Regions from separate parts of the Clostridium sp. NSJ-145 genome, predicted to be linked through region 1. Evidence: a T-box and tRNA genes for the amino acid it is inferred to sense, from the RefSeq annotation. Region 1 holds a T-box; the other regions hold tRNA genes.
What was found. The T-box of region 1 lies ahead of thrS (threonine--tRNA ligase). A T-box ahead of a tRNA ligase gene usually reads a tRNA of that ligase, here a tRNA-Thr.

Region 1 (2,259 bases):
ACCCGCAACCTTCACATTGGGAAGGTGACACTCTACCGTTGAGTCACTTCCGCAAATATTTATTAATTTCTTGCTAACTTATTTTCTTGTTATATCTATATTAAAAGTTCACTATTTTTATAACTATTTTATAAAATAAAAAACCTCCGATATAAATCGAAGGTTTAAATGGTGCAGATGAAGGGAGTCGAACCCCCACGCCAAAGGCGCTAGATCCTAAGTCTAGTGCGTCTGCCAATTTCGCCACATCTGCTTACTATATTATTAATTATACACCTTATTCCATATATTACAATATATTTTAGAAATATTTATAAAATATATTTACTTTGCTCACATTCAGAGTTTTAAATTCATTATTAAATCATCCGAATTATTGACATTTCTTATGTAGATATTTATAATATTTTCTATAAATATATAAAAACGTTGAAGAGACGAGTAAACTACCACTTCATTTCCAGAGAGAAAATACATCAGCTGTAAGTATTTTTATTTGAAACTAGTTGAAAACCAGCTCTGAGTGACTCTAATAAAGTCCGTTTACATCACGTTACGATGATATTTAAGTGGCCTAAATTTTAGGCAATTAAGGGTGGAACCGCGGGAAGAATTATATGCTCTCGTCCCTTTTCTATACTAAATTTGTATAAGAAAAGTGACGTAGAGCTTTTTTTATACAGCAAAATGAAAGGAGATATATAAAATGATTAAAATTACTTTAAAAGATGGATCTATTAAAGAAGTTGAAAATGGATCATCAGTTTTAGATGTTGCTAAATCTATTAGCGAAGGATTAGCAAGAAATGCTCAATGTGGACTTGTTAACGGAGAGGTTGTTGATTTAAGAACTCAATTAAATGAAGATTGTGAATTAGCTATATGTACTTTTGATTCTCAAGAAGGAAAGGATACAGTAAGACACAGTATCTCTCACGTATTAGCTGCAGCTGTTAAAAGATTATTCCCTGAAGCAAAACTTGCTATAGGACCTTCAATAGCTAATGGATTCTATTATGATTTTGATGTAGAAAAAGCTTTCACTGCAGACGATTTAGTAAAAATCGAAGCTGAAATGAAAAAAATAATAAAGGAAAATCCTCAAATAGAAAGATTTGAACTTCCTAGAAATGAAGCTTTAGAACTTATGAAGGATGAACCTTATAAAGTTGAATTAATAAATGAACTTCCAGAAGATGAAGTTATTTCATTCTACAAAATGGGTGATTTTACAGACCTTTGTGCTGGTCCTCACGTAATGTCATTAAAGAATATTAAAGCTATAAAACTTATAAGAAGTGCTGGTGCTTACTGGAAAGGTGACGAAAAGAATAAGATGCTTTCTAGAATATACGGAACAGCATTCTTAAAGAACGCTGATTTAGAGGCTCACTTAGCAGCTTTAGAAGAAGCTAAAAAGAGAGATCATAATAAATTAGGTAGAGAACTGGGAATATTTACTACTGATGAAAAAGTAGGTCAAGGACTTCCACTATTCATGCCTAAGGGAGCTAAATTATTCCAAACTCTTCAAAGATGGATTGAAGATGAAGAAGAAAAAAGAGGTTATGTTTTAACTAAAACTCCATTTATGTCTAAAAATGATTTATTTGTTGCTTCTGGTCACTGGAGTCACTATAAAGATGGTATGTTTGTATTAGGTGATGAAGAAAAAGATACAGAAGTTATGGCTTTAAGACCAATGACTTGTCCATTCCAATTCACTGTTTATAATGCAGAACAACATAGCTATAGAGATCTTCCAATAAGATATGCTGAGACTTCTACTCTATTCAGAAAAGAAGCTTCTGGAGAAATGCATGGTCTTACTAGAGTTAGACAATTCACACTTTCAGAAGGACATATAATTTGTACTCCTGAACAAGTTGAATCAGAATTTAGAGAAGTTATAGACTTAATAAACTATGTTATGGAAACTCTAGGAATTGCAGAAGATATAACTTATAGATTCTCTAAGTGGGATCCAACTAATACTGAAAAATATATAAATAACCCAGAAGCTTGGGAAGCTACTCAAAACCAAATGAGAACTATATTAAATCACTTAAATATAGATTATGTTGAAGCTGAAGGTGAAGCTGCATTCTACGGACCAAAGCTTGATATTCAATCTAAGAACGTTCATGGAAAAGAAGATACTATAATAACAGTTCAAATAGACTTTGCTCTAGGTGAAAGATTAGGTATGTCTTACATAGATAAAGATGGTGAAAAGAAAATACCATTTGTTATTCATAG
Region 2 (2,259 bases), on a different contig from region 1:
CATATGCTGCTGATCTATCAACCTTTGTTGGATCTTTTCCTGAGAAAGCTCCTCCTCCATGTCTACCATATCCACCATAAGTATCAACTATTATCTTTCTTCCTGTTAATCCACTATCACCTTGTGGTCCACCAACAACAAATCTTCCAGTTGGATTTATATAATACTTAGTATTATCATCTAAAAGTTCTGCAGGAACAACCGCTTTAATTACATGTTCCATTAAATCTTCTCTTATTTGCTCTTGACTAACTTCTGGTCCATGTTGAGTTGATATTACTATTGTATCTATTCTTACAACCTTATTATCATCATATTCCACTGTTACTTGAGTTTTTCCATCTGGTCTTAAATAAGGTAATGTACCATTTTTTCTAACTTCACTAAGTCTTCTAGATAATCTATGTGCCATAGCTATCGGTAATGGCATAAATTCTAGTGTTTCATTTGTTGCAAAACCAAACATCATTCCTTGGTCTCCTGCACCAACAGCCTCAACATCATCTTTATTACCAGTTTTTGATTCTAATGCTTCATCAACACCCATCGCTATATCTGATGATTGTTCATCAATAGATGTTAATACTGCACATGTATCACAGTCGAATCCATACTTAGCTCTATCATAACCAATTTCTTTTATTGTTTCTCTAACTACCTTTGGAATATCCACATAACATGATGTTGATATTTCTCCCATTACCATAACCATTCCAGTAGTTACAGCTGTTTCACAAGCTACTCTTGCCATAGGATCTTTAGCTAGTATACTATCTAATATCCCATCTGATATTTGATCACATATTTTATCTGGATGTCCTTCTGTTACTGATTCTGAAGTAAATAATCTTTTCATTATATATCTCCTCTCTTAATTAAGATGATATTAATTCTAAAGATAAAAAAAGTCTCTTCTTAAGATAAAGAAGAGACCTACTATTCAACCATGTCTTTCTTATCTTGCAAAATTAATTGCAGGAATTGGCACCACGCTTATACAATTAATAGATTATAATTAAAAATGATAACTTATTCATTTTTAATTCTTAATTATTAATTAATGAAGCAGGTTGCCGGGTTTCACAGGGCCCTCTCCCTCTACCTCTCTTGATAAGAACTAATATCAAATTTTATTTACTGTAATATATATTAACAACTATTATAACTAATGTCAATAAATTTAAATTGTAATATTTTTATATAAAAAATAAAAAAAGCATAGATAACCTATGCTTTAAATGGTGGGGGAGGACGGATTCGAACCATCGAAGCGAATCGCAACAGATTTACAGTCTGCCCCCTTTGGCCACTCGGGAACTCCCCCATAAATGGAGCTGGTGATCGGAGTCGAACCAACAACCTGCTGATTACAAGTCAGCTGCTCTGCCATTGAGCCACACCAGCGTATTTGGTGGAAACAACAGGGATCGAACCTGTGACCCTCTGCTTGTAAGGCAGATGCTCTCCCAGCTGAGCTATGCTTCCACGTTTTATATATTTTTAAAATTTAAATGGTGGGGGAGGACGGATTCGAACCATCGAAGCGAATCGCAACAGATTTACAGTCTGCCCCCTTTGGCCACTCGGGAACTCCCCCATAAATGGAGCTGGTGATCGGAGTCGAACCAACAACCTGCTGATTACAAGTCAGCTGCTCTGCCATTGAGCCACACCAGCATATTTAATTAAGTTATTAATGGTGGGGGAGGACGGATTCGAACCATCGAAGCGAATCGCAACAGATTTACAGTCTGCCCCCTTTGGCCACTCGGGAACTCCCCCATGTCTTATTAATAACTTTCATCATTTCGTGCATCACTGCCGAACTGACAATGACTAGTATATATTCATAGCAATAATATTTCAACCTTTAAATTTAGCCATTTTAAGAATTTATTTTTATTTTTCTCTCTTTTTCTTAATTTATCTTAATATTACTTATTTATATATTATTTAATATGTCTATTAATTAAACTAACTCTATATACTGATTTAAGATTCCTTCAAGCCTATTATAGTCTTCTTCTATCAATCGTTTTTTTATATATGATAAAGCTTCTTCTTTTGAATCTATGCTACCACTATTTAAAATAGAATTAACTTTTGCACAATCAATTACTGAAAGTTTATCCAATATACTTTTAACAACACTTCTTTCATCTAAAGTTAGTTCATTAATTATATTATCTAAACTTATAGTTAAAATATCTGATGTATATCCTTGTATAACCTCTTGATCACTAGATACGGATTTTTCCT
Region 3 (2,259 bases), on a different contig from region 1:
CTAAATGAAATACACTACTGGCATATGTTTGTAGGTTTAAGTTAGCCTACCAAAATTAAAATTTGGAGAATTAAAGAAAACTCATACTCATATACGATTGAATGAGTAAGTTTCACCAACTAAATTTAAAATTAAATAGTTTAAGGAAACACACTACTCGCATACGCTCGTAGGTGTAAGTTCGCTTAACCAAATTGAAATTTGGAAGCTCACTTAATTCTATCACAGTAATATTAGTAAAAAAACTATGGAATACTATATTGAGAGGTGAGAGTATTGTTAGTTAAAATTATTGACCAAACTTTAGAGGATTATGAAAAAGAGTTTAAGGTTAGAAGGATGAATTATGATCAAGTAGTAGTAAATTATCCTAATAGTAAAGGTATTAAGGTATTTGATAATAATGAGATAGAATTTATCACAGAAAGTGAAGTAGATGAATTTTTAATAAAATATAATGATTTTTTAAAAATAAAATTAAATAGAGGAATATCAGTAGCACTATATAAGGCTCTTTTAGAAATTATAGAATCACAATTAAATATTGAATTTAAAAATTTAAACTTACTAAGAGATAAACATAATGTAAATAAAAGAGGTGTTTGGGAAAAAGAAATAATAGCTGTTATAAATAATAGTATTCCAGTTAAAATTTTAGCTGTAGGACAAAACTTTAAAAAAATAGGATTTAATATAACTTTAGATGAAATTAATAAAGATGAATTTTTTGAAATGTGTCTTTTTGAAATTGAAAAAATACAAAATGAAATAAAATTAAAAGAAGATTCATTAAGTAGATATGGTATGGCAATAGAAAATTTAAAAAAAGTAGAAAAAAATAAAAGTGCTGAAAAGCCAGTAAAAATGCTGACTTAAGGGTGGATAGTGATAAGCTAAAAATAAAAAATAAAAAAAAGTTTTTAAAAAGTGTTGACACCATATTTAATTTTATGTATTATAGTTAATGTGCTCGGCAGAGAACGAGCAAGAAACCTAGGCCCCTTGGTCAAGCGGTCAAGACACCACCCTTTCACGGTGGTAACAGGGGTTCGATTCCCCTAGGGGTCACCATTTTAATATGGAAGCATAGCTCAGCTGGGAGAGCATCTGCCTTACAAGCAGAGGGTCACAGGTTCGATCCCTGTTGTTTCCACCATAAATGGCTCAGTAGCTCAGTTGGTTAGAGTGCCGGCCTGTCACGCCGGAGGTCGAGGGTTCGAGCCCCTTCTGAGTCGCCAATTTTTTAAAAAAACTATATAATATGCTGGTGTGGCTCAATGGCAGAGCAGCTGACTTGTAATCAGCAGGTTGTTGGTTCGACTCCGATCACCAGCTCCATTATATGGCCCCTTGGTCAAGCGGTCAAGACACCACCCTTTCACGGTGGTAACAGGGGTTCGATTCCCCTAGGGGTCACCATTTTAATACGGAAGCATAGCTCAGCTGGGAGAGCATCTGCCTTACAAGCAGAGGGTCACAGGTTCGATCCCTGTTGTTTCCACCATAATGGCTCAGTAGCTCAGTTGGTTAGAGTGCCGGCCTGTCACGCCGGAGGTCGAGGGTTCGAGCCCCTTCTGAGTCGCCAATTTAATTTTGGTGATAAAATATAATATTTATGCTGGTGTGGCTCAATGGCAGAGCAGCTGACTTGTAATCAGCAGGTTGTTGGTTCGACTCCGATCACCAGCTCCATGAAACTCTAGATAATTCTAGAGTTTTTTTGTTTTTATATTATAATACAAAAATTAAATTTATTTATAAAAAAAGACACTTTACTTTGTAAAATTAATAGTTTAAAGATTTATTATTAATTTAAGTAAAGCGTCTTTCTTATTATTTATTGTTGTTGAGATCTCATTCTTGCAAGATTAAGCTTTATTCTAACATCATTACCGTAAAACTTAAAGAAAGTGAAATTACCAACTAAACGAGAATAAACTCTAGTAGTATAACTTTTTTCTATATCTGGAAGATTTAAATTTGTTGATATAATCATCTTTTTATTATTTAATAACTTTTTATTTATTAAGTTAAATAATTCATTAGTAGAAAAGTCTGTTACTTGTTCAGCTCCTAAGTCGTCTATTATTAGTAAATCACAATTTATTAATAAATCTTCAAGTACATAGTTATTATTGAAAGTTATTTCTCTTAAGTCTCTTATTAAATCGTTAGATGTCTTATAGATAACTAGATATCCTTTATCTAATAACTCTTTAGCAATACACCAAGATAAAAATGTTTTACCATTTCCTGATT

Region 2: it has a tRNA-Thr gene. The T-box ahead of thrS (threonine--tRNA ligase) is inferred to sense a tRNA for this amino acid. The anticodon was not compared.
Region 3: it has a tRNA-Thr gene. The T-box ahead of thrS (threonine--tRNA ligase) is inferred to sense a tRNA for this amino acid. The anticodon was not compared.

The regions. Positions count from the first base shown of each region.
Region 1 covers NZ_JAJNOS010000008.1:97,908-100,166, reverse strand. The annotation lists tRNA gene LQE93_RS08820 (tRNA-Gly) at 1-53, opposite strand, end outside; tRNA gene LQE93_RS08815 (tRNA-Leu) at 170-253, opposite strand; T-box leader at 421-634, shown strand; gene thrS (threonine--tRNA ligase) at 707-2,259, shown strand, end outside.
Region 2 covers NZ_JAJNOS010000006.1:64,081-66,339, reverse strand. The annotation lists gene metK (methionine adenosyltransferase) at 1-856, opposite strand, end outside; SAM riboswitch class I at 953-1,117, opposite strand; tRNA gene LQE93_RS06905 (tRNA-Tyr) at 1,240-1,324, opposite strand; tRNA gene LQE93_RS06900 (tRNA-Thr) at 1,330-1,404, opposite strand; tRNA gene LQE93_RS06895 (tRNA-Val) at 1,410-1,485, opposite strand; tRNA gene LQE93_RS06890 (tRNA-Tyr) at 1,513-1,597, opposite strand; tRNA gene LQE93_RS06885 (tRNA-Thr) at 1,603-1,677, opposite strand; tRNA gene LQE93_RS06880 (tRNA-Tyr) at 1,698-1,782, opposite strand; gene LQE93_RS06875 (hypothetical protein) at 1,970-2,259, opposite strand, start outside.
Region 3 covers NZ_JAJNOS010000015.1:34,178-36,436, forward strand. The annotation lists gene LQE93_RS13225 (hypothetical protein) at 277-876, shown strand; tRNA gene LQE93_RS13230 (tRNA-Glu) at 997-1,071, shown strand; tRNA gene LQE93_RS13235 (tRNA-Val) at 1,081-1,156, shown strand; tRNA gene LQE93_RS13240 (tRNA-Asp) at 1,162-1,238, shown strand; tRNA gene LQE93_RS13245 (tRNA-Thr) at 1,264-1,338, shown strand; tRNA gene LQE93_RS13250 (tRNA-Glu) at 1,345-1,419, shown strand; tRNA gene LQE93_RS13255 (tRNA-Val) at 1,429-1,504, shown strand; tRNA gene LQE93_RS13260 (tRNA-Asp) at 1,509-1,585, shown strand; tRNA gene LQE93_RS13265 (tRNA-Thr) at 1,618-1,692, shown strand; gene LQE93_RS13270 (ATP-binding protein) at 1,838-2,259, opposite strand, start outside.